DNA from 3 places in the Hahella aquimaris genome. Region 2 is predicted to be linked to each of the others. Evidence: predicted binding sites of a transcription regulator. Region 2 holds the regulator's gene; each other region holds the start of a gene.

Region 1 (9,952 bases), 2.9 Mb from region 2:
CAATCGGGGTCGCCACTATGTATAAAACACCCTTTGCTTCGCTCATAATTCTTTCATCTTGTTAATAACTGAAATTTCCACCCCAACCTTGGCCTTTGCTAGAATGGCTGTTGCTTTTATATTTACACTCGGCTTCTCGCATATCGCCGCCATTATATAACCGCCGCGGCCGGCCTAAGTTAACCATAAATCCGGCCTGACTTATAACTATTGCTCTCTGGTAAGCGCATGCAGCGAAAACATAATTATCCATTTCACGTCCTGCTTTTAACATTATTCCTGTCTTTTTTAAGCGGCTGTGAGGGCTTACCCGTCAAAGGCGGCGACTCCAGCTCGCAAGGCGCAACGACTCAGGACGAAGCGGAGAGAGAACTCCAGCTTGCCCAAAATACGCTGCCGCCCGAGCAGGCTAATCACAAATTGAAAGCGCTGGACATTTACCTCGCTCGAGGCGACTACGCAAACGCACAAAAAGTAGTGGAATCTATCAACTCCACCACCCTGACGCTGCCTCAGATGGAACAGTATATTATCCTTGGCGCAACACTGGCCTTGGAGCAGAACCGGCCAGACCAAGCCCTTTCTTATTTCAACGCCGCCCCATCCGGCGCCTTCGCCAGCCGGCCAGTAGACATTCAACTTCGCGCCAATGAATTACACGCCAAAGCGCTTATGGCGACGGGTTCATCTCTGGACGCTGCGCAGCTTCTCATTTATGCATCAGGCCTTTATACCGGCGAAGAATACTGGCGAGTACTGGACGATGTTTGGAATGCATTACGCGCCACTCCCAGCCTGGAACTAAGCCACGCGCTGGAGACTGCACAAGACCATGACTGGCGGGGATGGCTTGAACTGATCACCGCCGTACGCCAAAACCAATTTAGTCTGGAAATGCAATTGGCGGCCCTGAAAAGCTGGCGCCAGCAATGGGCCGACCATCCCGCAGCGAAAAGACTCCCTGCCGAGCTCAAGATGCTGGCGGAGCTGCCTAATGAGCGCCCCAGCAAAATCGCACTGCTGGCGCCGCTAAGCGGCAATCTGGCAAAAGCAGGCGAAGCTATCCGTGACGGCTTTTTAGCGGCTTACTACCAGGACATCAACAGCAGCGAAAGCAACGGACAAGGCCCTGAAATTCAGATTATAGACTCAGGCTCTATCGAAAATATCGCCGACCTATACCTCTCTTTACAATTAGAAGGCTACGATCTGATTATCGGCCCTCTGGAGAAAGAAGCCGTCGCCCAACTCGCGGGCTTCCCTGAGCTTGATCCCCCTGTACTTGCATTGAACTACCTGGATGAAGGAGTCACCCCGCCTCCTGGCATGTACCAATACGGACTGGCCGCCGAAGACGAAGTGCGTCAGATAGCCAGAAAGCTAATGTCGGAAGGAAAGCGTGGCGTTGCAGTGATTTATCCTGACTCGCCATGGGCGATAAAACTCGCCAGTGTGCTGGACAGAGAATATGAAGCGGCCAACCTCCCTTTACCCATCCCATACAAATATGTCGAGGGCGAAAACTATTCGGACGGCATCGCCCACCTACTGCAGATCAATGCAAGCAAGCAAAGAGCCAGAAAACTGAAGTCAGTTGCAGGCAAATTTGAGTATGAGCCGCGTCGTCGACAGGATATTGATGCGATCATCATGATCTCTACACCTTATGTAGCCAGACAGCTAAAGCCCTTGCTACTGTTCCACTACGCCAGCGATCTGCCTGTCTACGCCACATCGCAGATATACGGCGGCGTCCCACAACCAGATAAAGATCACGACCTGAATGGCATTCATTTTACGGAAACGCCTTGGCTGCTGAGCCAGTCTTTACCTCTCAAACAAGATATTCGCTACGTCGCTGACACCACGCGCTATGAAAGACTGTATGCAATGGGCGCCGACGCTTACACTATCGCCCCGCGACTCAGCCTCATGCGCCAATTCCCAGACAGCCAGATACAAGGCACGACAGGCAATCTATTTATGAATGACGCCCAGCAAATTCGTCGCATACTGGAATGGGCGATATTTGAAAGAGGGGTGGCGAAAGCGGAATTAAACAGCCCTGAGCCAATCTCCCAATAATGCCCTTTAAGCGCCTGATCAAGTCTATTGATATTGGCCGCGCTGCAGAAAGCCAAGCGGAGAAATTCGCTCGCGCTCAAGGACTCACCATCGTTGAGCGCAATTTTCGTTGCAAAGGGGGAGAGATTGATCTTATCGCCAAGCACGGCGAACACTTGGTTTTTATTGAAGTTCGCCACCGCAGCAACGACAAGTTCGGCAGCGCTGCAGAGTCCATCACTCAAAAAAAGCAGCAACGCATTATCCTTGCCGCGAGCATATACCTTCAGAAGAAAGGTTTAACAAACACGCCATGTCGATTTGATGTTATCGTGGGAAACCTCAAATCAAATACCGGCTTTCAATGGATACCAGACGCATTTAGCTGCTGGTGACGCCACCTTTTCGCACCAACGTACACCACCGTTAATTCCGGATTTTTATATGAACAGTATTGAACGCATCATCCACCTCTTCGAAGAAAGCATTAAAGCGAAGCAAGTGTCCGCACAATCACTCCCCCCACTGATTGAGGCGGCAGGCCAGTTGATGGTTCATGCTCTTCTTAGCGACCACAAAATTCTCTCTTGCGGTAATGGCGGTTCAGCCGGAGATGCACAGCACTTCTCCTCGGAACTGCTGAACCGTTTTGAGCGAGAGCGCCCTAGCTTACCGGCAATCGCCCTGACGACTGACACCTCAACACTGACGTCCATCGCCAACGACTACAGCTACAACGAAGTGTTCTCCAAGCAGATACGCGCCCTAGGCCAAGAAGGCGACGTGCTTTTGGCCATTTCCACAAGCGGTAATTCAGCAAATGTGATTCAAGCAATTCAAGCAGCCCACGACAGGGGAATGAAAGTGGTCGCATTAACAGGAAAAGATGGTGGAAATATGGCCTCCTTGCTGCAGGCTGAAGATGTCGAAATCCGAGTTCCAATGACTTCTACTGCGCGCATCCAGGAAGTACATCTATTAACAATACATACCCTTTGCGACTACATCGACCGCGAGATTTTTGGCCCAATCGATTAACGCAACAAAAAAGCCGGATTCAAGGCTTTCACCTTGCGTCCGGCTCTTCAGATTCTAAAGCCCTAATCGTTTATTTGACGATCTTCAGGCTCGGTTTGGAACCTTCTCGCCCTCCACCTTTCGGGGGAGGCGCTGGAGGAGTCCCTGGCTTACCTTTATTGCTGGGCGGCTCAGGCGCTCCACCAGGCTCAGAGCCAAAGACCATACCCTGACCATTTTCCTTCGCGTATATAGCCAATACCGCCATTACCGGAACGGACACTTGACGCGGCACACCACCAAAACGGGCGCTAAATTCAAGATAATCATTACCTATACTCAAACCTCGTACGGCCTGCGGACTGATATTGAGCACGATTTGGCCATTGCTCACAAAGTCACGCGGCACTTCTACACCTTGAAGCGATGCATCCACTACCACATAAGGCGTGAGATGATTATCAAGAATCCACTCGTTCAGAGCTCGCAACAAATAGGGACGACTGGGAGTCATTGGTTTTGCCAATTCAATTTGAGCTTAAGGGGCCTTGTACAGACCCCTTCAGTTAGACGTATCAGCTAAACATTTCCTGTTCGATATCGGACAGGCTAGCTTTAAAGGACTCGCGCGAGAACAGGCGCTCCATGTACTTGATCAACGGCTTAGCCGGCTTTTCAGGAAGCTCAATCTTCATGAGCTTTAAACGCCATAACAGTGGAGCGACGCAGCAGTCTACAATTGTAAACTCCTCGCTCATAAAATACGGCTTTTCTGAAAAGATAGGGGCGGCGGCTATCAAGCTTTCACGAAGCTGTTTACGCGCCTCTTCAACCTCTGCAGTGTCAGTTTTACTTTGCAGAACAATATCCGCCAAGCTACACCAATCTTTTTGGATTCGGTACATCAACAACCGGCTCTGCGCTCGCGCAACCGGATATACCGGCAATAGAGGCGGATGAGGGAAACGCTCATCCAAATACTCCATCATGATGTTTGGTTCGTACAGCGACAGCTCACGATCCACCAAGGTTGGCAGCGTGTTATAAGGATTTAGGTCGGCAATTTCCGCAGGCTTATCATCAGGATCAACATCGATGATATCTACAGCCACCCCTTTCTCAGCCAAAACAATACGAACTCTATGACTGTAGTGGCTCTGCGGATCAGAAAAAAATGTCATTGATGACCGTTTGGTCACGACTCCCATAGAATTACCTCGGTCGCTTGCAACTCAGATTATTCAGAAAGAAAAATTCCAGCATCAGGGGCACCCGATGCTGGAGCTTTTATCCAAGGTCGAACATTATACACGAAAAGACTAGTGAACGTCTTTCCAATATTCTCTGTTGAGGAGGTATGCAGGAACGAACAGAACCACCAAGAACAACAACACGAACGGGGCGATCTCTTCACTTTCCAACCTTGACGGCTCGCCTACATAAGCCAGGAAGTTGACCATATCTCGAATCGCAGCATCATACTCCTGCGGCTCCATGCTGCCCGTTGTAGCAAATGACTTACACCCCGGCGCACCAACTTCAACACCACTTAGGGGGTCAATACCCGCCTTGCTGCCCAGCTCTGGCTTTTCAGCGCACAGTCCCTGCAGATCGACTAGAACATGGGGCATACCAACGTCTTTAAATACAACATTGTTGACACCCCACGGACGAGACTCGTCTTTATAGAATCCCCGCAAATAGCTATACAACCAATCCGGCCCGCGCAACCTAGAAACCAGAGTCAAATCAGGAGGCGCTGCGCCAAACCAACTTTGCGCCATGGAAGGAGCCATTGCGATATCCATCAGCTGCCCGATCTTCGCATCGCCGAAGATTAGATTCTCTTCGTAAAGGTTGTGCGGAATACCGATATCATCCGCTACACGCTCATAACGAGAATACTTTAATGAGTGGCAGCCCATGCAATAGTTGGTAAACATCGCAGCCCCTCTTTGCAAAGAAGGCTTATCGCGAATATCAACATCCACATGATCCAAATGAACGTCTCCGCCGCCGGCCGCATGTGCAAGAGACGTCACGCACGAGAGAAGCAGAACTTTGAGTATGCTTTTCATTAGTGAGTCACCCTCTCTGGTACAGGTTTAGTCTTTTCTGCTCTGGTATACCAAGGCATCAATAGGAAGTAAGCGAAATATAAGCCTGTACATAGAGGAGCAAGCCAACTCGGCTGCTCATTAGCCGGCAAGACTCCACAAACGCCCAAAATTACGAAGCTGACGACAAGCACTAAAAGTGCAATTTTACTCATCGCTCCCTTATAACGAATAGACTTCACAGGGCTGCGATCCAACCAAGGCAACACAAACAGAATTGCTATTGCAGCCCCCATAACGACGACGCCCCAGAACTTCGCGTCCACACCAAATAGTGGGTATGTGATTGCACGAAGCATCGCGTAGAAAGGTGTGAAGTACCATACCGGCGCAATATGCTCAGGGGTTTTCAGCGGGTTTGCCGGCTCGAAGTTAGGCTTTTCAAGGAAGTAGCCATTCATTTCAGGAAAATAGAATACGACTACGCAGAATACGAACAAGAATACAATCAAAGCTACGATGTCATGCACCGTATAGTAGGGGTGAAAGGGAATTCCATCTTTAGGAATGCCGTTTTCATCCTTATTCTTTTTAATTTCAACGCCATCCGGGTTATTAGACCCCACTTCATGTAGCGCCAAAATATGCAATACCACCAAACCAAGCAGTACGATTGGTAAAGCGATGACATGCAAAGCAAAGAATCGGTTAAGGGTAATACCCGATATTAGATAGTCGCCCCGAATCCATTGAGCCAAGTCTTCCCCCACATAAGGTATGGCCCCAAATAGAGAAACAATAACTTGCGCGCCCCAGTATGACATTTGCCCCCAAGGCAACAAATAGCCCAAGAATGCTTCCGCCATCAAGCACAGATAGATGGTCATGCCAAAGATCCAAACTAGCTCACGGGGCTTTTTATAAGAACCGTACAAGAGCCCTCGGAACATATGCAGGTAAACGACGACAAAGAAAGCGGATGCGCCAGTCGAATGCATCAATCGAATCAGCCACCCGAACTCAACATCGCGCATAATGTACTCTACTGAAGCAAACGCGCCTTCAGCGGAGGGGTTATAGCTCATTGTCAACCAAATGCCCGTAAGCAACTGGTTAATTAGAACAACCAAAGACAAAGAACCAAAGAAATACCATACGTTAAAGTTTTTTGGCGCATAGTACTTGCTCATGTGCTTTTCGAAGGCATCGACGATTGGCAGGCGATCGTCGATCCACTGGATAAGCTTCTGCATTATGCGTTCTCCTTGTCTTCACCTACGATGAGGTTCACGTCATCAACATACATGTGGGGAGGCACTTCAAGATTCTTTGGAGCAGGAACATCTTTGAAGACCCTTCCCGCCAAGTCGAACTTGCTACCATGACAAGGACAGTAAAAACCGCCAACGGTTTCATCGGGAATGACCTCTGGCAAGAACTTTGGCGAGCAACCCAGATGCGTACAAATTCCAACCAGTATGACGTATTCATCTTTGATGGAGCGATGAGGGTTTTGAGCGTATGCGGGTTGCTGTAGCTTTTCGGATTGCGGGTCCTGCAGTTCTTCCGTAATCGAATCCAAGCCTTTCAGCATTTCCGGCGTTCTCCGCACAACCCAAACAGGCTTGCCCCGCCATTCAACAGTCATCTGTTGACCAGGTTCAAGCTTACTGATATTGACCTTAACAGGCGCGCCAGCGGCTTTTGCTTTAGCGCTAGGGTTCCAGGAAGCGACAAAAGGCACGGCTGCGCCGATGGCGCCGATACCTCCAACGACCGAGGTTGCTCCCACCAGAAAACGACGGCGGCTCTTATTCACGTCGTCTTTCGTCATACTAGGTTTCTCCCATCAGGCAGCAATTTGAGGCCAAAATCAGGCCATTATGCTCTTATTTCTTCAGGCGTAAAATCCGGCTGACATACTAATTAAAATGCCTTATCGATACAAGGACGACGCACGTGCGGCGAGGCCTTGTCTCAACAATATTGATCCAAGTTAAATATCCGTCGGACGATTTTCGCTTATGTTCAGCGGAAACAAAAAAGCCCGGATTACCGGGCTTTTTATTTTAGCGTATCGATTAACGCTTGGAGAATTGCGGACGCTTACGCGCTTTACGCAGACCCACTTTCTTACGTTCAACTTCACGAGCATCGCGAGTAACGTAACCGGCCTTACGCAGCGGAGAACGATTCGCTTCATCATATTGAATCAGCGCACGAGTGATGCCGTGACGAATTGCGCCAGCTTGGCCAGAAGGACCACCGCCTTTAACAGTAACAAATACATCAAAATTGCCAATAGAGTCCAACAACTCCAGAGGCTGACGTACGACCATACGCGCGGTTTCACGACCAAAGTATGAATCCAGATCAGTCTGGTTCACAGTAATTTTTCCGCTACCGGGTCTCAGGAAGACGCGAGCAGTCGAAGTTTTACGACGACCTGTACCGTAGTATTGAGTAACAGACATATCCACCTTCCTTAAATTTTCAGTTCAATCGGTTGCTGAGCGGTATGCGGGTGTTCAGCCGAAGCGTATACCTTGAGCTTTTTCAGCATCGCACGACCTAAAGGATTGCGCGGCATCATGCCTTTAACAGCTGTTTCGATAACACGCTCAGGAGCATGTTGGATCAGCTTATCGAAAGACATTTCTTTCAAGCCGCCAGGATAGCCTGTGTGACGATAGTACATTTTGTCTTGAGCTTTGTTACCAGTAACACGCACTTTCTCTGCGTTTACCACAACAATGTAATCCCCAGTGTCAACATGAGGGGTATATTCCGCTTTGTGCTTGCCCCTCAAGCGACGGGCGATTTCAGTAGAAAGACGTCCAAGCGTCTTGTCGGTCGCGTCTATAACATACCAGTCACGCTTTACGGTTTCTGGCTTAGCGCTGATCGTTTTCATTTAAATCCCGCCTTACTCTTAAATTCTCGGCTGATTAATCCAAATAAAACGCACGCTGCGCCTCTCCTTCGGGGAAAGTTACAACGACGTTCTGACTTTTCGAAACTCGGGCTTCGGGGCTTCGCCAAAGTTCCTAACTATATTGCAAATCCGGGCGCAGGATTATATTGCACTTCCTGCTCAATTGCTACTCTAAATCCAATTAATTACACAGCCCACAAAGTTAAGGCTTCGACTCAAGGCTTGGGAAAATCGAATGTATCGATAGTGTTTTGAAGAATCGTGTCGGATATCCGTTCTGGGGCCTCTTCTCTCAAAGCGCACAACACACTAAATACCAGGGGAATCAATTCTGGTGAATTACGCCGCCCCTGTCGACCACACAACGGCATATCCGGAGCGTCGGTTTCTAACAACAGGGACTCCAAGGGAAGTCTGGAAATCGCTTTCCTGGTTTTTTGCGCTCGGTCATAGGTGATGACGCCGCCAACACCTAATTTGAGCCCCAGCCTTACAAACTGCATCCCCTCTTCATAGCTTCCTGAGAAGGCGTGCACAACACCACACTTAACGCCAGATTCTTTGACCAGCTTCACAAGCTGACTATGAGTCTTTCTTGAGTGAAGAATCACAGGAAGATCTAGCGCTTTCGCCATCCTTAGCTGCTCACACAAAAAAAGCATCTGCGAGTCAAAATCAATGTCCGCCGTTGCATCCAGCCCACATTCGCCCACGGCGGAGACATCCGTACGCTGTTCGCGCAACCTGTCACCCAACTCATTCAGATGGAATTCTGAGTGCTCGCGCAGATAGAGAGGATGGATACCCAGCGCGAAATCAAGCTCGTCAAAGCTCTTAGCCAACTGAGATATACGAGCCCAATTTTGAATACCTACCGAGGGCGCAACGATACGCTTTACCCCCAATTCCCTGGCACTGAGTAACACCTCTTCCCTGTCGTCATCGAAATCGGGAAAATCAAAGTGGCAATGGCTATCTATAAAAGTCGCCATCGCCAATCCTCTTAGTGCTCCCGCGTCTTCCGGAACTGAACATCCGGGTAACGCTCGATGGCGAGCTGCAAGTTAACATTCGTCGGCGCAAGATAGGTTAAGTTGTCACCACCGTCGAGTGATAAGTTTTCGGATACCTTCCGCCTGAATTCTTCCAGCTTTTTCGGATCTTTTGCATCAACCCAGCGAGCCGTGGAAACATTTACCGGCTCGTACACCGCTTCCACCTTGTATTCAGACTTGAGGCGATGCACCACCACATCAAACTGCAACATCCCCACTGCCCCAACAATCAAGTCGTTGTTATTGAGTGGCCTGAACACCTGCACAGCGCCCTCTTCAGACAACTGAATCAGACCTTTTTGTAGCTGCTTGGACTTTAAAGGATCCTTCAGGCGAATACGGCGGAATAGCTCCGGTGCAAAGTTAGGGATGCCGCTAAATTTCAACTCTTCCCCTTCGCTGAAGGTATCGCCAATCTGAATAGTGCCGTGGTTATGCAAGCCGATGATGTCGCCTGCGAACGCCTCTTCCGCCCGAGCTCGGTCTCCCGCCATGAAAGTCAGCGCGTCAGCAATACGAACATCTTTACCTAATCGCACATGCTTTATTTTCATGCCCTGTTCGTAACGTCCTGAACAGACCCTCAAGAAGGCGATTCGGTCACGATGAAGCGGATCCATATTGGCCTGTATCTTGAACACAAAGCCGGAAAACTTCTCGTCTTCCGCCTCAACAATGCGCTTGTCAGTCTCTCTGGGCTGAGGAGATGGAGCCCATGCAACCAAACCATCCAACATATGATCAACGCCAAAGTTACCTAGCGCTGTGCCAAAAAATACTGGGGTCAACTCACCAGCCAAAAAAGCCTGATGATCGAATTCATG
Region 2 (9,952 bases):
TGATCATGGTTCATCCTGATCAAAGCGAGCAGGTGCCTGCAATGGTTGAGCGTTACACCTCCAGCGTAAATGCTGGCGGCGGTAAAGTTCACCGTCTGGAAGACTGGGGTCGCCGTCACATGGCTTATCCCATCAACAAAATTCACAAAGCGCACTATGTGTTGATGAATATTGAGTGTTCTCAAGAAGTCATCGACGAACTGATGCACAACTTCCGTTTTAACGACGCCATCCTCCGTGACCTGGTTATTCGTCGTAAGGATGCTGTGACCGAAGTGTCGCCCATCAAAGCAGCTGAGTCCCGCGAACAGCGCGCTCCTCGTGGCGAAGATCGTCCCGCCCGCGTCGTTGTTGACGACTCTGACGACGATACTGACGACGAAGACAGCAACGAAGAATAAGGTATAGGAGGCTATCATGGCTCGTTTCTTTCGCAGAAGAAAGTTCTGCCGTTTTACTGCCGAAGGCGTAAAAGAGATTGATTACAAAGATGTAGAAGTACTGAAAGGCTACATCACTGAAACTGGCAAAATCGTGCCAAGCCGCATCACCGGCACCAAGGCGCGTTACCAGCGTCAGCTCGCCACTGCTATCAAGCGTGCGCGTTACCTGGCTCTGCTGCCTTACACTGATCGCCACGACGACTAAGCGCCTGAAAAATTTCCCGCCATTTCATCGTTAGTGAAATGGCGTAGAAAAATCAGGTTCTTAAAGGTTTGCCAATCGGAAGCTATGAAGCTTCCGATTGTTACAAGATTTGAGGTAAACAAGATGGAAGTTATTCTTCTCGAAAAAGTAGCCAACCTCGGAAACCTTGGCGATAAAGTTAAGGTTCGCGCTGGTTATGGCCGTAACTTTCTAGTGCCTTACGGCAAAGCTGTTCCTGCAACTAAAGCAAATGTTGAGCAGTTCGAAGCTCGTCGCGCAGAGCTTGAAAAAGCAGCTGCCGAGAAGCTGTCTGAAGCTCAAGCTCGTGCAGAAGCTATCAACGGTAAAGAAGTGACCATCGTTGCTAAATCCGGCGACGAAGGTAAGCTGTTCGGCTCTGTTGGCACCAAAGACATCGCTGATGCAGTATCTGCTTTGGGCGTTGAAGTTGAGAAAAGCGAAGTTCGCTTGCCTGAAGGCGCTCTGCGTAACACTGGTGAGTATGAAGTAGACGTGCAGATGCACACCGACGTTACCGCTACCGTTAAGGTAATCGTAGTCGGCGAGTAATCTCCGGTCATACAAGAAAAGGCAGTCCGCTCTATGCGCACTGCCTTTTTTTATGCTCTCAAGACTTCACCATGGTCGTGTTGTCCATGCCTGCAAATTAGCGATAATAAGCGCTACTCTTAAAAGCTCTGCAAGTCATTATGAATGAGTCAGTAATACGTAAAGATTCGACCAAGTCTTCGGAAGGGCAAGGCCCAAACGCCGCCCTGGTTGGTTCCTCTGTGGTAAAAGCGCCGCCCCATTCGATTGAGGCGGAACAGTCCGTTCTCGGTGGTCTGATGCTGGACAACGCCAGTTGGGACAAGATTTCCGACATCATTACAGCGAAAGACTTTTATCGTTTGGATCACCGCCTGATATTTGGCTCAATTTCCCGGTTGGCGAATCTTGGTAGCCCCTTGGACGCCATCACTGTCTCGGAAGAGCTGGATAATCGCAATGAGTTGAGTTCTGCGGGTGGACTGGCTTATCTGAGTGAGCTGGCCAAAAATACCCCCAGTGCAGCCAATATTCGCGCTTATGCGGAAATCATTCGCGAACGTTCTGTATTGCGCCAGTTGATCACCGTCGCTAATGAAATCGCCGACGAAGCCTATCAGACAGAAGGGCGCACCAGCACAGAGGTATTGGACGACGCAGAGCGGCGGGTCTTTCAGATAGCAGAGTCGCGGCCCAATCAGGGTGGGCCGGAATCGGTCAATCCGATTCTAACGAAGACACTGAAGAAAATTGATGAACTGTTCCACTCGGATGGGGCTATCACCGGCGTTACTACAGGATTTCGTGACTTGGATGATCGCACCTCGGGGATGCAGGCTTCAGACCTGATTATCGTTGCAGGTCGTCCATCCATGGGTAAGACCACATTCGCCATGAACTTGGTGGAGAACGCGCTGATACTGGGTGGCAAGCCTGTTTTGGTGTTCAGTATGGAGATGCCTTCCGACTCTATCGTTATGCGTATGTTGTCTTCTTTGGGGCGTATTGATCAGACTAAAGTGCGGAGCGGGAAGCTGGATGAAGATGACTGGCCGCGTCTGACGTCAGCCGTTAACATGCTGAAAGATAAGCCCTTATATATTGACGACACGGCGGCGTTGAGTCCTACGGAGATGCGCTCCAGGGCGAGAAGAGTGGCTCGGGATCACAATGGCGAAATAGGCTTGATCATGGTGGATTACCTTCAGTTGATGAGGGTGCCGGGGATGACGGAGGGGCGTACGGCCGAGATTTCTGAAATTTCGCGGGGCTTAAAAGCGTTGGCGAAGGAGTTGAACTGTCCTGTGGTCGCGCTGTCCCAGCTTAACCGTAGCTTGGAGCAGCGCCCCAATAAGCGACCGGTTAACTCCGACTTGCGAGAATCGGGAGCGATTGAGCAGGACGCTGACTTGATCATGTTTATCTACCGGGATGAGGTCTATCACGAGGATAGTCCAGACAAAGGTATTGCAGAAATTATTATCGGTAAGCAGCGTAACGGCCCCATCGGGACAGTGCGCTTAGCATTTATGGGTAAATTCACCAGGTTTGAAGATTTGGCTCACGATTATGGCGGGGATTACGAGTAATGCGTCCATCCCGCGCTCTTATTGACCTGGACGCTCTGCGTCACAATATTCGCTTGTTGAATTCCATCGCTAAAAACGCTCGCTGCGCAGCGGTAATTAAAGCTGATGCATACGGTCATGGCGCAGTGGAAATTGCCCGCGCCCTGAAAGGGGAAGCTCCCAAGTTGGCGGTGGCCTGCTACGATGAGGCCGTGAGTCTGCGTGAAGCGGGCGTTACGACGCCGCTCTTGGTGTTGGAAGGCTTCTACAGTTCGGAAGAGTTGGCCGATTCCACGCGTTGGCGTGATATCGAGTGGGTCGTGCATGACCTGGAGCAACTGGACATGTTGTCTGATGTGGCGCCCCTGCGTAAGGTGGGCCCTAACTCCGCCAGGATGCAAACCTGGATCAAGTTAAATACGGGTATGAACCGGTTGGGATTGTCGTTAGATAAGCTAGCTGGCGTCGTTGAGATGCTGCAGCAGTTCCCCGGGTTGTCTATTATTGGGCTAATGACTCACTTTGCATGTGCTGATGAGCTGGATAGTCTGCTGCAGCAGAAACAGTGGCAGGCGTTTCAGGCTGGTATGCAGGCGACGGGATCAGGCAGGTGGAGCTACTCCTCCGCTAATTCGGCAGCCTTGCTGCAATACCCCGAAACTCATTTGGATTGGGTGCGCCCGGGAATTGCGATGTACGGCGCGTCGCCCATGGCTGATAAGACGGGGGCGGATTTTGGGTTGAAGCCAGTTATGACCTTTGAGTCGCGCTTGATTGCTACTCGGGAGCTGCAAGCTGGGGATTCTATTGGCTATGGCGCCGCCTGGACTGCGAGCGGCCCAACCAGAATGGGGGTAGTTGCGGTAGGGTATGGCGACGGTTATCCAAGGCAGATGCAGAATGGGGCGCCTGTTGCAGTGTGTGGTAAGCGGACAAAAATAATCGGTCGGGTATCAATGGATATGCTGACGGTGGATATTTCTCATATTCCAGAGGCGCGCATTGGGTCGGAAGTGGAATTGTGGGGCGGGGCTGTTTCTGCTGATGAGGTTGCAGGATATGCGTCAACAATCTCCTATACTTTATTTACGGGCATGACCTCGCGGGTTCCCAGGGTATACCTTAATCGTTTGGAAGGAATTTAAAGCGCAGCGTTAAGCGAAATGATGCGGATAGAGCCCGGTGTATCGGGTTTGCGAAAATCCCATCAAGCAGCCAATATTGTTAACATAATATCTTCGTGCGGCCCGCATTCTGGGGGTTGCCAAAGGCTAAGAGAAGCATTTAAGGGGTACATGAGTGATTGTTTGTGTGACGGGAATTGATTCGCCATTAGGCAGGGCTATAGCTCAGCGTTTGCAGCAGAGCGGCATGGCGGTGGAGGGCGTTCCCTATGAGCAGTTTCTGATGACCAACGATGCGATTGTGAGGGGAATGAAGGCGATGCCGTCAGCGGATTTCGTCGTTCATGCCGCGGAGATGAGCGATCTGTTCAAGGCGGAGCAGCATCCGGACCTGGCGTACCAAGTTAACGTATCCGCTTGCGAGGCGGTGGCAGAGGTAGCGGGTTTATGGAAGGCGCCGATTATTCACATCTCCAGTCATCTTGTTTTTGATGGTGTCAAAAAGAATCCCTATATTTCCGCCAATAAAGGGCGTCCTCTTTCTGTGTATGGGCGGACAAAGTTGCAGAGTGAGCAATGGTTTCAGGAAAACTATAGCAAGCATCTGATCTTGAGGGTTGGTTGGTTACTGGAGGCGGGCGCTCAAGGCTGGCTGCAGACCATGCTTTCAGCACTGTCTTCAGGTAAGCGCCTGAACGCCAGCACCGATATGCAACTGACTCCCGTTGCGGTGGATGATGTAGCGAGGGTCGTAGACGCTGTTATCAAGCAGTTGAGCTGTAATATCTCTGTGTGGGGCGTTTACCATTATGCCGGCGCTGAAGCTGTCACCCATTATGAATTGTTGAAGGCGATTGTGCTGCAGGCGTTTGGTCAGGAAGAAATGTTGCAGGCTCTGATTGAGAAAAAAGGCGCTGACGTGTTGCCTGGGGTGGCGCTTCCCGCAAATGGGGCGTTGGGGTGTATCAAGTTGCGCAACACTTTCGGCGTCAAGCAGCTTCCCTGGCGCCGCTATCTGCCTGCGTTGATTGAGCAGTGTCAGCAGCGCGGCGGCGTGAAGCCAGCTAAAAACTGCTTGGAAGAGACCCGTTAACGAGCGTTAAGGGCTGATTCCTTCTGGTGTTCCAGACACTTGGTATCGTGGCGAAGAATTTTCTGCAGCTCTTCCAATTGCAATATCTGAACTTCCCTTCCCTGGACCTTAATAATGCCATTGTTCTGGAAGCGGGTAATAACCCGGCTTACAGTTTCGACGGCCAAGCCTAAATAGTTGCCTATATCACTGCGAGGCATAGGGAGTCTGAAGTTTGTGCCGGACAGGCGACGACGACTAAAGCGAGTCGACAGGGATAGTAAAAGCGAGGCAATGCGCTCTTCAGCAGAGTTTTTGCTCAATAACATGGTGAGCTGCCTGCTTTCCTGGATCTCTTTGCTCATCAATGAGAAAAAATGGTGCTGTAGGCTGGGGATGTCTGAAGCAAGGTCTTCAAACTTTTCCAGAGGAATTTCACATACGCTGGTGCGCTCAAGGGCGACGGCGGAGCAGGAATATTTTTCCATGCTGACGCTGTCCAAGCCGATAATCTCGCCAGGCAGGTAGAAGCCAGTTACCTGCTCCTCGCCTTCCTCTGACACGGTGAATGTTTTGATTGCGCCGCTGCGAACTGCGAAACAGGAGCGGAATGGCGTATGTTGCTCAAAGATATATTCGCCGCGATTCAGCATCTTCCCTTGGCGAATGATTTCTTCCAGGCGATCAATGTCTTCAGCCCCGACTGCGATAGGAATGCAAAGCTTGCTCAAGTTACATTCATGGCAGCCCCTGTGTAAGGTAAAAGGAGAGGAGGTTGCTATATGCTTGCTTTCCATCGGTCGCCTCGTGGCTGAATGAGTGAAACTGCTTAAAGAGGCTTCTAGGATAGCCAATAGCTGTTTAAAAGCAAATCCCCACAGCAGGAAATTTACAGGGAAAACCTACACTCGCCAATGTTTTTACATAGCTTTCACCTTTTGTTACAGCTGTGTCTGAGTGTAACGAATTGCTCTTGCCGGGAGCTCGCTTTTGTCGAGGATTTTGTAGTAGTCATCCAGCTGTGTGGCGTTGCGCAACTGGTAATGGGGCGTGTAAGAGAATGCGCCCAATCCGACACCATGTAGACAGCTGACTCCTTGGCTTATTAAGCCCGTCCAGGGTAGAGCGAAAAAGTCCTGTGTGATCGGAATAAACGATGCGGACTTAATGCGTCGCTTGAAATCTTTTAACGCTGCTTCCAGACCTGGCGTGCTGGCGAATTCTGGCTTATGGCTGGAAAGAAGAATGCCTTGCGGTCTTTCCGTCAGAATTTCCTCAAGATGCTGGGACAGTGTGGGGTAGGTGGCTGGAGATACTTTCAGGCGCAGGTAAACGGCTCTGAAGTCGAATGCCCTGATGGTTTGCAGCCAATCCTTAAGCTCCTCAATAGGGCAGGACTGTGCATACTCACCGGGGTCATTGATGCAGATGATGTTAAAACCCAATCCCTTGATCAGTGCTAGCGCTTCCTCTGAGTCTGGGCGGGCGTCCAGCTCAATGACATGGCGGGCATCGGCGCCGAAGTTCAGCTTGAACTCCCGGCCTAAATAGTACATCACCTGCGTTTGCGCTGCGGGAGTAAGCTGGCGCACCAGATCGCCGAACCAATGCAGGTACTTAACCTGACAACCGATAGGAAGGCTCTGCTTGAGTAGCCTCACTTCCTTGACGACATAGTCGATGTACTTCTGCAGATTTGCGTTCATGGATGGGAGTCGGCGGGTGTAATTTTCCGCGCTAACGAGTGTATTAAAACAAGGCGCCTGAATGCTCAATGCGAATCCGCCTTCGTAATATCGAGCCAGGGAGCTGTTGCGATAGTCTGCGTTATAGATTCCCTCGTCCAAGACGCTCCAGTTCTCATTGGAGAATTCCTTGGGGGGGGAGTTGAGCAAATAGACCCAGCTATCGTTACCCCCATTTTGTTTTGTTTGTTCGACAACCTTTCCAACTGGCATATTGGGTCTCCAACCAGGTAAGAAAACACCTGCGCGCGTTTGATTATCATGGTCGGCGATTTTAGCGCGCGCGCCTGCTGTCACACTTGTTGGCAAGTGGATCCCCCCTCTCTCCATGTTCAGTGTATCCAGCTCCCGATAGGGCGTCTTGATATTGGTCAAGGGGTGAGCGGGTGGCCGCTTAAGAGGGTGTACTTTAGTCGCAAAAGCCCTCAAACATTGGGTTTCTGGGGCGTTGAGGGATAACATTCATTGCAGCTTTGGGCGGGGAGTTGATATCCTTTGCGGGCATTGAAAAAAGGCGGGCAAAAGTGCAGGCATTTCAGCTATTTCGGTCTTTCGTTTTTTACATTGGGTATGCTTGGGGCGTCATCATCACTTCTTTGTTTGGGATGTTGGTCGGTCCTTACGTCAATTTTGAAAAGCGCTATTACATCGTGTCTCGGTTTAATGTGTTCGCTCTTTGGTGGGCGCGGGTTGTTTGTGGCATACGTTATGAGATTGAGGGGCTGGAGAATATTCCGAAAACGAGTTGTGTGGTTGTCAGCAATCACCAAAGCGCCTGGGAAACATATTTGTTGGGGGTAATATTCCGTCCTCAATGCACTGTGCTTAAGCAAGAGTTAATGAAAATTCCATTTTTTGGTTGGGCTCTGAAAAGATTGAAGCCTATCGCTATTGACCGAAGTAAACCGTCGGCGGCGCTTAAACAGTTGCTGAAGCAAGGTAAAGAGCGTTTGACGTCAGGTTATTGGGTTGTGATCTATCCTGAGGGAACGCGGGTTCGTCCCGGGCAGGTTGGTAAGTACAACAAGGGCGGCGCTTTGCTGGCGGTCAGCGCAGGCGTTCCTTTGCTGCCGGTTGCGCATAATGCTGGCGACTGTTGGCCGGCAGGCAGTATCAGCAAGCGCCCTGGATTGATTAAGGTGAAAGTAGGCGCTCCCATTGAGACCAGTGGTCGAGCTACCGACGAAGTTCACAAGGAGATGGAGGAGTGGATAAGGCGGACTTCAGCCGCCTTAAGTCAGGTGTAAAGGCTCTCTATTTGTAGTTTGAGTAAACTTTGTCCAAATAGCCTTCAGTACGCATCTTATCGAGCACTTTGTTGAGGTGCTCTATGTGCTCGTCAGGCGTGTCCTTGTTCATCGCCAGATATAGACTGGTATCTCGTATAGTAAATATAGGCTTGATATCGGAAACTCCGGCCAGCTTGGCGTAGTAGTAGCCTGATGCGGTGCTGGAGATCCAGAGATCCACTTGTCGTTGTTGCAGTCTCTTGGGGTTGAGGCTGTCATCTTCCAGCTCTGAAGCGTTGAAGCCGTTGTTCTTCAAAAATTGCGCTCTGGAGTCATCCTTATAGCAACCAATGAGATAAGGCTTGGCGTCCTCTACAGAGTTAATTTTGATAGTTGTGTCATTTCTTGCAAAGAAGACCCAGTCGTTCTTGGCGAGCGGTCCGACCCACTTGAACAGTGGTTTACGAGCGTCGGTCAGCGTGGTGCCGAATACGCCGCGGAACTCCTTGCGTTGCGCAAAGTTGTAAGCGTAGTTCCAGTTTCTGAGTTTCAGGCGGTAGTCATAACCAGAGCGTTTGAAGAGCTCTTTGACAATATCCACATTGATGCCGCTGATGGCGTCAGCTTTGTGTTCGTACTTGTGGTCTTCCTCGCCCATGTTGAAGGGCGGGAAATTTTCCGTGACCAGGTTAAAGGTTTCGCCACGAGCAATGGCGGACAGAAAGAGAACAGAAACCAACAATAGCTTCTTAGCGATCATTAAATCACCTCAAACGGCTGGGCGGAATGGTGTTCTGACTAACGTTTAGTCTGGCTGCTTATTAAACAGCCGGTGTAGGTGACTTCCGAATAAGTAATTTTCCGGATAAGAGAAAAGAAAAATGAGGGAAAGGCCCTGCGAGGCCCTTGGTATGGGGCTTCGCAGGGTTTGTAAGGCTCTGTTGTTTATCTGTATCTGGCGGTAATTTTGTCCAATTCGCCGCTGGAACGCATTTTTTCCAGGGCCTCGTTCAGCTTGCTTATGTACTCGTCTGGCGTTTCCTTGTTTACTGCCAAATAAAGTTGCGTCTCTTTAACAGTGAATACAGGTTTTATGTTGGTGACGCCATTCTTGGCGGCGTAGTAGGGGCCGGAGACCGGGCCGGATATCCAAAGATCAATCTGGCCGCTTTGTAGTCTTTTAGGGTTCAGGGCATCGTCGTCGAGACTGGAAGTCTCAAAGCCGTTGGAAAGTAGCCACTGTTCTCTGACGTCGCCTTTATATGCGCCTATCTTGTACTTCTTTGCGTCTTCAATAGAGTTGATTTGAATGGTTGAGCCACCCTTGGCGTACAGCACCCAGCCGTCAGAGGCGATAGGGCCGACCCATTTGAAAAGTGGTTTACGGGCGTCAGTGAGAGTGGTTCCAAATACTCCTCGGAACTCTTTGCGCTGAGCGTAGTTGTATGCGTAGCTCCAATTACGCAGCTTCATGGTGTAACCGATTTTCGCCTTGGTAAAAATCTGTTTAACAACATCAGTAATCAGACCGGTGATATCCTCGGGTCTGTGTTCAAACTCAGCATCATTAACGCTCATGTTGTAGGGAGGGAAGTTTTCAGTAACCAGATTAAAAGTTACCTCTTCCGCATTTGCTGGCAAGCAGAGAGTGGCGAATAACGCCAAAAGAAGGGAGCGAAAATAATACATGTCTTAACCTCGAATGTAGCTACCCCATTAAGGATAGTCCGTCTATCCGAAAAATCCACGGTATGCCGAGAATTTTTTTTGTTATTTTGTTGATTTTATTAACAAAAGTACACACTGGAAATAGAGGGGCTATATTTCGATGCGTTTTGGTCGTTTGATGCGTGATGATGGTGCAGGGAATGGACGGGTAGAAACAAAAAAGCCCGCTTTATAAGCGGGCTTTCGAAACTTGGTAGCAAGGGGCGGATTTGAACCGCCGACCCCAGCATTATGAGTGCTGTGCTCTAACCAACTGAGCTACCTTGCCGTCTCATTTGAGGCGCGTATT
Region 3 (9,952 bases), 2.0 Mb from region 2:
TCCATTGTCATACAAATGACAGGTAAACGCTCGACTACCCTTCCCCCTCCAATAATCTTAGTAGCCTCCTCATGCACTCATCCAGTTGTTGGCGTTCTTCTGGGTTCAGGGGTTGCAGGATGTTGTGTTCGTTTTGTACGTGGGCGTCGACGGCGCGGTCAATGAGTTCGAGGCCTTTGGGGGTGAGTTGGACGAGTTTGCTGCGGGCGTCGTCTTTGTTGGCGGTGCGTTCGATGAGGCCGCTGGCTTCCAGCCGTTGCAGGCGGTGGGTCATGGTGCCGGAGGTGATCATGAGGGTTGAGAACAGGGTTGTGGGGGCCAGGCAGTAGGGTTTGCCTGAGCGTCTCAGGGTGGCGAGGACGTCGAATTCCCAGCCGGTCATGTCGAACTGGTTGAAGGTAGCGTCCAGTCGACGTTGCATGAGGGCGGCGCAGCGTTTCAGGCGCCCGATGGCGCCCATGGGGGTGACGTCCAGGTCGGGCCGTTCGGCGTTCCATTGTTCCAGAATCTTGTCTACGGCGTCGGGAGGGCGTTTTTCAGTCATGTTTGGCTCCGTTTATTTTATCTTGATATCAAGATTTATCTGTGCAAAACTGATTTTATCTTGAATTGAAGATAAATGCATTGCTTAGCCGTAAATCAAGGAACCTGATATGTACGAGACTGTAAAAGATCTTATCGAAAACCGCGTATCCACTGGCCGTTACGACGCAGAGAAATCCCTGTCTGAAGAACAGATCACCGAGTTGGTGAGACTGGCCACCCGCGCCCCCTCCGCTTACAACTTTCAGAACTGGAAGTTCATCGCCGTGCGCTCGCCCGAAGCGAAGGCCCGTTTACAGGCGGTTTCTTATGGGCAGAAGCAGGTGGTGGACGCCGCGGTGACCTTTATCATCTGCGGAACGCTGGCGGCGCATGAAGGTCTGGCCAGTGCGTTGCAGCCTTCCGTCGCTGCGGGTTTTCTGCCGCAGGCGTTCAGTGACGGCTGGGTTGCGCAGGCCAGTTCTTCTCATGAGAACAACCCCACGCTGCAACGGGACGAAGCTTTCCGTTCCGCTTCCCTCGCCGCAATGACGCTGATGTTCGCGGCGCAAGGCATGGGGCTGTCTACTGGCGCCATGAGTGGTTTCGATCCACAGGCGCTGGCGCAGGAGTTTGGGTTGTCGGAGCGGGAGGTGCCGGTGATGTTGGTGACGGCGGGTTATCCGACTGAAGGCAATTGGCCGCAGAAGGTGCGTCGCCCTGTGGAAGAGGTGATGGCGTTGGTGTGATATTGGCATGTTAATCATCAGGCGCATGAATGCGTCTGTGCGGCGGCCAGCCGTGGGAGACAGGGCCTGACATGTGCAGGACCTGTCGTTGCAGACAAATAAAAGGAAGCTATTTGTCCGCCTGATTAATAGTCCCTTGAATTTGTAATAGCCCGGACCCCGCCTATATTTATAAAACGAGCGTTTTGGCGTTCAGGTAAGGGAGTTTATGTGAGCAGGAAACTCTATCAAAAGGCCGGGGGAAGCGGCTTTACATCGGAGTCGGACAGTCGGGTGCGCGCCATTGTCGAAGCGGTGGTGGACGGCATCATCACCATCGACAGCCTGGGCGTTATAGAAACCTTCAATCCCGCCGCCGAGCGCATCTTCGGCTATGACGCGGAAGAAGTCATCGGCTGCAACGTGCACATGCTGATGCCCTCCCCCTTTCGCGAACACCACGACGACTATCTCAGCAATTATCTGCAAACAGGTAAGGCGCAAATCATCGGCATTGGCCGTGAAGTGCTCGGCCAGCGCAAGGACGGCAGTCTGTTCCCTCTCGATCTGGCGGTGACGGAAATGCAGGTGGATGGCCGCCGCATGTTCACCGGCGTGGTGCGCGACATCAGCGAACGCAAAGCCTCCGAATTGGCGTTGCAGGACCGGGAAGCCCGCGTCCGCGCCATCGTCGACACCGTCGTCGACGGCATTATCACTATCGACGGAGCGGGATTGATCGACACCTTCAACCCGGCCGCGGAACGCATCTTTGGATACGCCGCCCGCGACGTGATCGGCGTCAACGTCAAGATCCTGATGCCGGAGCCGTATCACAGCGAACACGATGGCTATATCACCAAGTTCATGCACACCGGTGAGGCGAAGGTCATTGGCATTGGCCGGGAAGTCACCGGTCGTCGCCGCGACGGCTCGACGTTTCCCATGGAGTTGGCGGTAAGCGAGATGACTGTAGAGGGCCGCCGCATGTTCACCGGCGTGGTGCGCGACATCACTGAACGCAAGCGCATGGAGCGGCAAAAAGATGAGTTCGTCGCCACCGTCAGCCATGAGCTGCGCACGCCCCTGACCGCGATTGGCGGCGCATTGGGGCTGGTGCTGGGCAAGCACGGCGGCGAGCTGCCGGAGGTCGTTCATCACATGCTTAAAGTCGCCTATCGCAACTGCGACCGGCTGACGATGCTGATCAACGACATCCTGGAAATTGAAAAACTGGAGTCCGGCGCGCTCAAGTTTGAGCTGGAGGACCTGGATCTGGCGACGCTGGTTCAGCGCAGCCTGGAAGATCACAGGGAATTCGCCGGCAAGTATCAGGTTGAGCTTCGCTTTGCCAACGCCTTGCCCAGATCCTGCGTGCATGTCGATGAACGACGCATTCATCAGGTCATGTCCAACCTGATCTCGAATGCAGTGAAATACTCGCCACGGGGCGGATATGTCGACGTTGGCGTTTCCTGTCTTAAAAGCAAACTGCGCGTCCATGTGAAAGATCACGGCAAAGGCATTCCCGAGGCTTTTCAATCCCGCGTGTTCGAGCGCTTCTCGCAAGCGGACAGTTCCGACACCCGCGAGCAAGGGGGAACCGGACTGGGGCTTAGCATCGCCAAAGCTATCGTAGAGCATCACGGCGGAGAAATTGGCTTCGTTTCCAACGTCGACAAGGGCACTGAATTCTACTTTGACCTTCCCGTTCGCTTGACGCCGATGCAGCCAAAAGCGTCGCGGCATCCTTGCGCGTTGGTTTGTGAGAAGGATAAAGACTTGTCCGAGCTACTGGCGAAAGCCGTGCGCGCTGAAGGCCTATGCTGCGACGTCGCGCCGGATGCAGCGAGCGCCTTGCGCTGCCTGGAGGAAAAGCAATATTGCCTGCTGGTCGTCGACAGCACGATGGTCGACGATGGCGGTTTCACCTTTTTAAGGTCTCTGCAGCATGCGCCCAGCGCCGCTCAACTGCCTTTGGTGGCGATTGCGGAGGACAATTACGCTTCAGAAGCGGACTCCAGGCTGGAAAGCGACGCAGTCACTCCCCTGGCCTGGTTGAGTCGCAGCGTCCCAGGACTCAGTCAGTTCCGGGCCATCATTCATCAGGTGCTGTTAAAGCAAAAGCGACCCTGCATCCTGCACGTGGAGGATGACCACGACCTTGTGCAAGTCGCCCGTTCAGTACTGGAAGAGATCGCCGACATTCATCAGGCGGGCGCCTTGGAGCAGGCGCGACGCATGCTGCAGGAGCAAAAGTACGATCTGGTGATTCTGGACCTGGAGTTGCCGGATGGCCCCGGCGCCGAACTGGTGGATGAGATCAACCCAGATGAAACCCCTGTGGTGATTTTTTCCTCCTATCCTTCCCCGCCGCAACTAACGGCCAAGGTCCAGGCCACGCTAATCAAAGCCGTGGCGGACAACGCCAGGCTACGCATGACTGTGCGCAATCTGTTGAATTTTCAGGATCAGGCGGACGATTCCGATTCGGAGGTCGATGGTCGCTCTCATTCCCGCCTCACTGGTCGAGCCCATAGCGCTGCAGCAGATGACGCCAATCAGGGTGATCGTTGAGTTTCTCCCATTGCGCCTCCATGAAGTCCCTCACCCCCTTTAGATTTTTGGTCACCAACATCTTGCGCTGATAGCTCTGGTGCGGCTTTTTAGACACGTAAAGTTGCGCCCCCACCTGTTCATTCGCCATTAAATAGAACAACTCTTCCCGGGGAATCATGGTCACTTCAATGCGACGCAACAGTAATTTGCCGAAGTTGCTGGAGAAGGAAGAGGCGTCTTCGCGCCTGATGCGCCCCTCCGCCACCAGTTCGTCGATACCGACATAGCGATGCCCCAAGACGCCGCCGAAACTCTTGCCTATCAGCGATTCCGGCCCGTCGTATTCCACCGGCTGCAGTTTGAGAGAAACGATTTCATTGCGCCCCCACACCACGCCTCGGGTCCAATCGTAGCCGACTTCGTCAGGGTCGCCGAACCAGGATGGACTCACCCAGGCCACCACCGCCTGATCGCCCCGCTCCAGATAGTTGTCGATGCGCTTTCTGGGCAAACTTTGCGGCTCAAAACGCCATTTTCCCTGGCTGTTCCTGGTGAGCTCAACACACAATATGCTGGTCAGATCGTAGCCATCGCTATGCAGACCATAGGGCGGAGAGGTGTAGTAGGTCCACACCGGCACAACTGTTTCCGCACGGCTGTAAGCGCCAAGCAACAGCCAGATCATCAATGTCAGCCCGAAACGTCTCGGCATTGGCGATTCATCCCCCCAAATATCAGTCCTTGATGAGGTCAGGTGGTCACTGTGTTAATCAGGGTTACGGCTGCAAGCCGTATTTTTCCAATAACGCGCGCCATTGCGCATCCTCATTCAACGCAGGAAGCTGAGCGTTAATAAAGTCCCGGACCGCCGCCAGCTTTTGCGTCGCCAGAATTTTACGTTCGTATTGCTGATGGGGTTTTGAGGAAATAAACAATCTGTCGCCAAGATTACCTTGCGAAACCATATGAAACAGTTCCCCACGAGGTATCAGCATGGCGTCGAGACGGTTGCTCAGCAGTTTGTCGAGGTTCTTGGAAAATGAGGTAGTGTCTTCCCGCTTAATGCGTCCAGCCTGCACGAGATCGTCGATACCGACATAATGATGTCCCGCCACGCCGCCGAAGCGTTTGCCCTCCAAAGATTCCGGACCGGTATACTCCACCGGACTTTGCCGCAAGGAGACGATCTCATTAGCGCCCCAGATGACACGATGAGTCCAGGCGTACTTGGTCTCTTCCTTATCCTGAAACCACAAGGGATTCGCCCATAGCACCAGCCCCTGCTCGGCGCCGCTCTCCAGATAGTGATTAATGCGTTTGCGGGGCAGATACTGGGGTTTGAAAACCCATTCACCGCCGCTTTTCTCTGTCAGCACCCGGCACAAGGTGGAGGTGAGATCATCCCCTTTGGGATCCACTGCAAAAGGCGGCGAATCATAGTAGGTCCACACCTGAACCGTGGTGGCGGCTTGAGTCAGCGCGCTGAACACCACACAAAACAGCCCAAAACCAGCGAAAATCAAAGAACGTTGCATGCCAGTCCCCCATGTCAGTTAAACCCAGTCAACGAATGGTGAAATTTGAACAATAAGTATAGATCAGGGCGGCAAACTGGCATGGCGGCTATCTGGTTCTACAGGTTTCCACCTGCATCTACCCGCCTCAGTTAAGCGGCAAGCAGCAGCGCATAAACAAAAAAACCGCATGGGCAAAGACGGGCCGCATGCGGGGATGAAGCGAGGTGAAACTGGCCCGCTCTCATCCCTGAGCGCAGGCCGCAAAATTCATTGGCGGTTGGCTCCGCAGATCTATCCACGAAGCCGTTTACAAGTTGATGGAATTAAAATTTGTAACCAACGCCGACCATGTACACCAACGGGTCGATGTCCACGTCGGTTTTGATCTGCGCGCCGGAATCCAGGTCGATCGTGGCGGTAGTGTCGATGCCGATCTTCCAGACCGCCGCGTTAACCACCAGGTTATCGGTCAATTGATAGTCGAAGCCCAACTGGAACGCCGCGCCAAAGGAGTTGTCCAGTTTGATCTTGCCGTCGCCCATGGCGCCTTTGAAATCCGATGTCAGCTCTTCATCAAAGAACAGGGTGTAGTTCACGCCAACGCCCACGTAGGGCTGGAAGGCGTCGCCGGCTTCCATCGGGTAGTACTGTACGCTGACGGTGGGTGGAAGGTGTTTAACCTCCGCCGTTTTCAGATTGTCGCCTGCGACTGAGCCATGAGCGCTGACTTCATGGGAAAACGGCGTCGCCGCCAGTACTTCCAGACCGATATGCTCACGCAACATATAGGTGAAGGTCAAACCCAACTGGGTATTGCTGTCCACTGATACGCTGGAGCCGTCCAAGGAAGCGCCATTTAAACGCAGGGTTGAGCTGTCATCCTGGGGGTCCACCATCGCGGCGCCGACGCGCAGCACCATATCTCCCGGCTGGTGCGCCATCGCGGAGCCCGCGCAGGCCAGCAGTCCCAGAGCCAACATAGATTTACTTAGCTTATGCATAACATACCCCTACTCTTCACATTCAACTGCAAAATTAAGAATTGATGACGGGGCGGGAGTCTATGCCTTTACCGGCGAATAATTATGATTTGGATCAAGTGATTAGGGGTGTTAAGGCGCAGCCCGGGTCAGCCTTGACCCAGATCAACGGACGCGTTCTTTCCGCCCATCGCCCGGCACATATCCCGTTATCTTGCGACGGCGTCGAAGCGTGCTATTCGCTGTTTATTAATCAGGCAGACAAATAGCTTCCTTCTGTTTGTCTACAACGACAGGGCCTGCACATGTCAGGCCCCGCTTTCCGCGGCCCGCCGCCGCGCAGGCGCATTCATGCAGAGTCTCGGCGACGCGCGCCCTGACAGGACGCGCATCGTTGGCGGCAAGATCAATAGACCTGTTCTACGCCGCCTTCATTGACGATCAGTACTTCCACCCGACGGTTGTCAGCGCGGCCTTCCGTGGTGTCATTGTTGGACACCGGGCGCTGCTCGCCGTAGCCCATCGCAGTAATTTTGTCGGAAGGTATGCGACCGATTTCTTTCAACATTCTGGCCACTTCCTCCGCCCGTTTTTGCGACAGCCCCTGGTTCAGCTCGGTAGAGCCGCGATTATCGGTATGGCCGGACACTACAACCTGCGCATTGGGGAACTCTTTCACCGCTTCGATGATTTTATTCACCAGGGCAAAGTTTTCTCCCTGAATCTCGCTTTTTCCAGAGGGGAAATTAAACCCGTGAGCGCGAATCAGTACGTTGTCTTTCTGTCTGTATACATCCGCTTCTTTGTCCGTGAACAGAGATTGCACTACGGCGAACTTGGCGGTGATCGCCTGCTTGCGTCTCTCTTCCCGCTCCTGCTGCGCCATCAGCTCATCCTTCTCTGACGCCGCCCGCATTTCGCGGGTTTTGGCGTTTTCCAGCGCCAGCAGCGCGGAATCGCGATCCGTCATCACGCCCTGGATATTCGAACTCAACTGACGAATCACTTCTTTGTTGGGCTGATCAAAGGGCAACTGTTGATTGATGGGTTTCGCGGCTGTCGCCAGTTGCTGTTGATACCACAGCACCTTGTCTTCCTCGTTGAAGTCGGATTCATCGAAGTATTTAACGGTGTCGGCGATATACTCAGCGCGCATGACGTTCCACAAAGCTTTCTGCGCATGACTCTGCGCCCGCTCAGTATCGGTTCTGTCCGCATCCAGGATTTTCAGCGCCAACTGATACTCTTCCTGCGCCATTTCCATGGTTTTCGGCGCCAGATCATCAATGTCGCGACTTCTGGCTGATTCCAGCGCGTCCCGGGCCAGATCCACGATATTGCCCTTGAGCGCGTTTAATTCCGCCTGGGAATACAGGCGCGCGACTTCCGCACGACCGGCTTTGGCGTCTTCAATATTGCCTTTTTCAATCATACCGGTAAGTTTGATGAGGTTATCCTCCGCTTTCATAAACTCTGCGGGGATCATTTTGTCGGCATTGGCCGACAGGGCTTTCTGACGGGCGTTCAGCACATCTTCAAGATTATAGGCGGCGACATCCGCATTGGTGCGGGCTTCGCTGATGGAGGCCAGTCCCTGTCTGGCGATGCCGGTGGCTTTGGCGTTATCGGCCTGAGCCCATTGCAGAGCGTCCTGATAGGACTTTCTGGCCTGGCTGTAGCGCTGCGGCGACAATACGTTGAGATTCTGTGATTTCCCCTGCTCAACCTGATCCCTCAGTTCTTCCAGGGCGGGATATTGCTGGTAGGCGGCCTGCTCAGTGAGCGCGGTCTGCGAAGCGCAGCCAGTGAGCGTAACGGCGGTGATTACTGCGGCGAGATAGGCGTCTACTCCTTTCATTCTGAAGTCTCCTTACGATGGTTGGATACTTACATCGTGTTGACTGATTTTTACGGCTTGAAACCAGTTATACGGTAAGTAGATACAACATAGATTTATTTTTGTTCGATTCTCCTGAACATCCTTGGAGGGTCACAGCACAGAGTAGTCAAGAAAGTCAGGAACCGCCATTAATTGCGGTCCTGATCGACTTAGTGAGTTGTACCTAGAGAAGCGCCTGTGAGTGGCTTGTGAGCGGCGCCGAAGAAAGAAGAATCACCAGCCCTGAATACGGGGCCAGATTTCCAGCAGATGGTTGGCGTCGTCCAGCACGTGATATTGCAGGAACTGTCCCGCCGTGGCGCAGGCGTGATTGGGAAGGATGCGCAGGCGCGCGCCAATGGGCAGATCCGGAAGCGCCTTGCCGCTGCCCTCACGCATGCTCAGGATGCCGTGTTCCTGATTGACGGCGCTCACCAACAGGTCGTCAATGACCCGCCCCTGTTCATCGCACACCACGCCATACAGTTGGTCCACCTTCTGCCCCGCCGTGCCGCGGTCCCGGGACAAGGCCGACCAGCCCGCATCCACAAAGATCCAGCCTTTGGCCTGATTGTGTCCAGTGACGGTGGTCACCACCGACAACGCGATGTCATCCAGCTTGCATACGCCGACGCCCGCCATCACCAGGTCAAAGAAGGTATACACTCCGGCCCGTACTTCCGTCACGCCTTCCAGATTAGTGAAAGACAACGCCGCCGGCGTCGAGCCGACGCTCACCTCAGGACAGGCCACGCCCGCATCGCGCAACGCCTGCGCTGCGGCCACCGCCGCCTTGCGTTCCTGTTCCGCGGCGGCGGCCAACTGTTCCGGCGTATCGCAACCGTAGGTTCCGCCGGAATGACTCATTACGCCGCGCACCTCCACTCCTGCTTCATGCATCAGGCGTCCAATAGTGACCAGTTCGGGATCATCCGCAGGCAAACCGGCGCGATGCCCGTCGCAGTCCACCTCGATATAAACAGGAATATTGACCTCCTTTTCCCGACAAAAAGCGACGACCATTTCGGCCTGCTGGCGACTGTCCAACAGAATGGAAATATTGACGCCTTTACGCTGTAGCGCCAGCACCCGGGGCGCCTTTTGCGGGGAAATGCCGACGGCGTAGAGTAAATCCGTATACCCCGCCTCCGCAAAGGCTTCCGCCTCTTTCAGGGTGGACACCGTCGCTGGGTCCTGCTTGCTCGCCATCACCAGCGCCGCAGCGGGAACAGACTTAATTGTCTTCAAGTGAGGGCGCAGTCTTACGTTAAACGGCTGCAGATAGGCGCGCATGCGCGCAATGTTGGCGTTGAAGCGGGACTTGTCCACCGCCAGAAACGGCGTGTCGATCGTATTCAATCCCTCTGTAGGCGTTGTGTTCACAAAGTTCTCCCGTTACGGTTACCCATTCATACCAGCGCGCAGATTATTGGTCTGCGCTCATTCAACGTCGCCCTATTCAACATCGCCATAGGCGCTGGCCAGCACCACCACGTAGCCATCCGGATCGCGTAGCCAGATTTCCCGATGCTGGGCGCGGGGGTTCAGTTTCGGCCCTTCCAGGATGTCCGCCTGCAGCGTTTTGGCCCGCGCCACCGCCGCATCGAACTTATCCACCTGAAACCATAACAGCACGCCGTAACCATGTGGCGCGGCGTCCGGGTCGCCCAGGTTAGGATGATCGTGGGCATGCCAGGCGTGCAGCTGCATAAACATTTCCTCGCCCTGCACCAGCTGTTCATATTCCGGGCCGCCATGCCCGCTCCG

What was found. Region 2 encodes FNR, which switches genes on or off when oxygen is low (the NO sensors DNR and NnrR bind a similar motif). Its sites were predicted from a motif close to TTGATNTANATCAA; they were not measured.
Region 1: a site for FNR is predicted at 7,125-7,138, ahead of petA (ubiquinol-cytochrome c reductase iron-sulfur subunit). Genes of this name have one in related genera too.
Region 3: a site for FNR is predicted at 6,462-6,475, ahead of O5O45_RS09475 (OmpW/AlkL family protein). Genes of this name have one in related genera too.

The regions. Positions count from the first base shown of each region.
Region 1 is NZ_CP132203.1:6,892,810-6,902,761, reverse strand. Features, by position in the region: gene rsmI (16S rRNA (cytidine(1402)-2'-O)-methyltransferase) at 1-46, opposite strand, end outside; gene O5O45_RS30715 (penicillin-binding protein activator) at 229-2,085, shown strand; gene O5O45_RS30710 (YraN family protein) at 2,085-2,459, shown strand; gene O5O45_RS30705 (phosphoheptose isomerase) at 2,509-3,102, shown strand; gene O5O45_RS30700 (ClpXP protease specificity-enhancing factor) at 3,173-3,595, opposite strand; gene O5O45_RS30695 (glutathione S-transferase N-terminal domain-containing protein) at 3,657-4,289, opposite strand; gene O5O45_RS30690 (cytochrome c1) at 4,401-5,159, opposite strand; gene O5O45_RS30685 (cytochrome b) at 5,159-6,391, opposite strand; gene petA (ubiquinol-cytochrome c reductase iron-sulfur subunit) at 6,391-6,972, opposite strand; gene rpsI (30S ribosomal protein S9) at 7,220-7,612, opposite strand; gene rplM (50S ribosomal protein L13) at 7,624-8,052, opposite strand; gene O5O45_RS30665 (TatD family hydrolase) at 8,289-9,065, opposite strand; gene prfC (peptide chain release factor 3) at 9,077-9,952, opposite strand, start outside.
Region 2 is NZ_CP132203.1:4,013,103-4,023,054, reverse strand. Features, by position in the region: gene rpsF (30S ribosomal protein S6) at 1-401, shown strand, start outside; gene rpsR (30S ribosomal protein S18) at 418-648, shown strand; gene rplI (50S ribosomal protein L9) at 772-1,218, shown strand; gene dnaB (replicative DNA helicase) at 1,359-2,786, shown strand; gene alr (alanine racemase) at 2,786-3,910, shown strand; gene O5O45_RS17770 (SDR family oxidoreductase) at 4,065-4,982, shown strand; gene fnr (fumarate/nitrate reduction transcriptional regulator Fnr) at 4,979-5,758, opposite strand; gene O5O45_RS17760 (hypothetical protein) at 5,903-6,919, opposite strand; gene O5O45_RS17755 (lysophospholipid acyltransferase family protein) at 7,180-7,953, shown strand; gene O5O45_RS17750 (substrate-binding periplasmic protein) at 7,961-8,695, opposite strand; gene O5O45_RS17745 (substrate-binding periplasmic protein) at 8,881-9,624, opposite strand; tRNA gene O5O45_RS17740 (tRNA-Met) at 9,855-9,931, opposite strand.
Region 3 is NZ_CP132203.1:2,044,960-2,054,911, reverse strand. Features, by position in the region: gene O5O45_RS09500 (MarR family winged helix-turn-helix transcriptional regulator) at 35-544, opposite strand; gene O5O45_RS09495 (nitroreductase family protein) at 654-1,271, shown strand; gene O5O45_RS09490 (PAS domain S-box protein) at 1,482-3,827, shown strand; gene O5O45_RS09485 (amino acid ABC transporter substrate-binding protein) at 3,772-4,521, opposite strand; gene O5O45_RS09480 (substrate-binding periplasmic protein) at 4,586-5,344, opposite strand; gene O5O45_RS09475 (OmpW/AlkL family protein) at 5,650-6,327, opposite strand; gene O5O45_RS09470 (OmpA family protein) at 6,713-8,164, opposite strand; gene O5O45_RS09465 (DSD1 family PLP-dependent enzyme) at 8,420-9,568, opposite strand; gene O5O45_RS09460 (VOC family protein) at 9,641-9,952, opposite strand, start outside.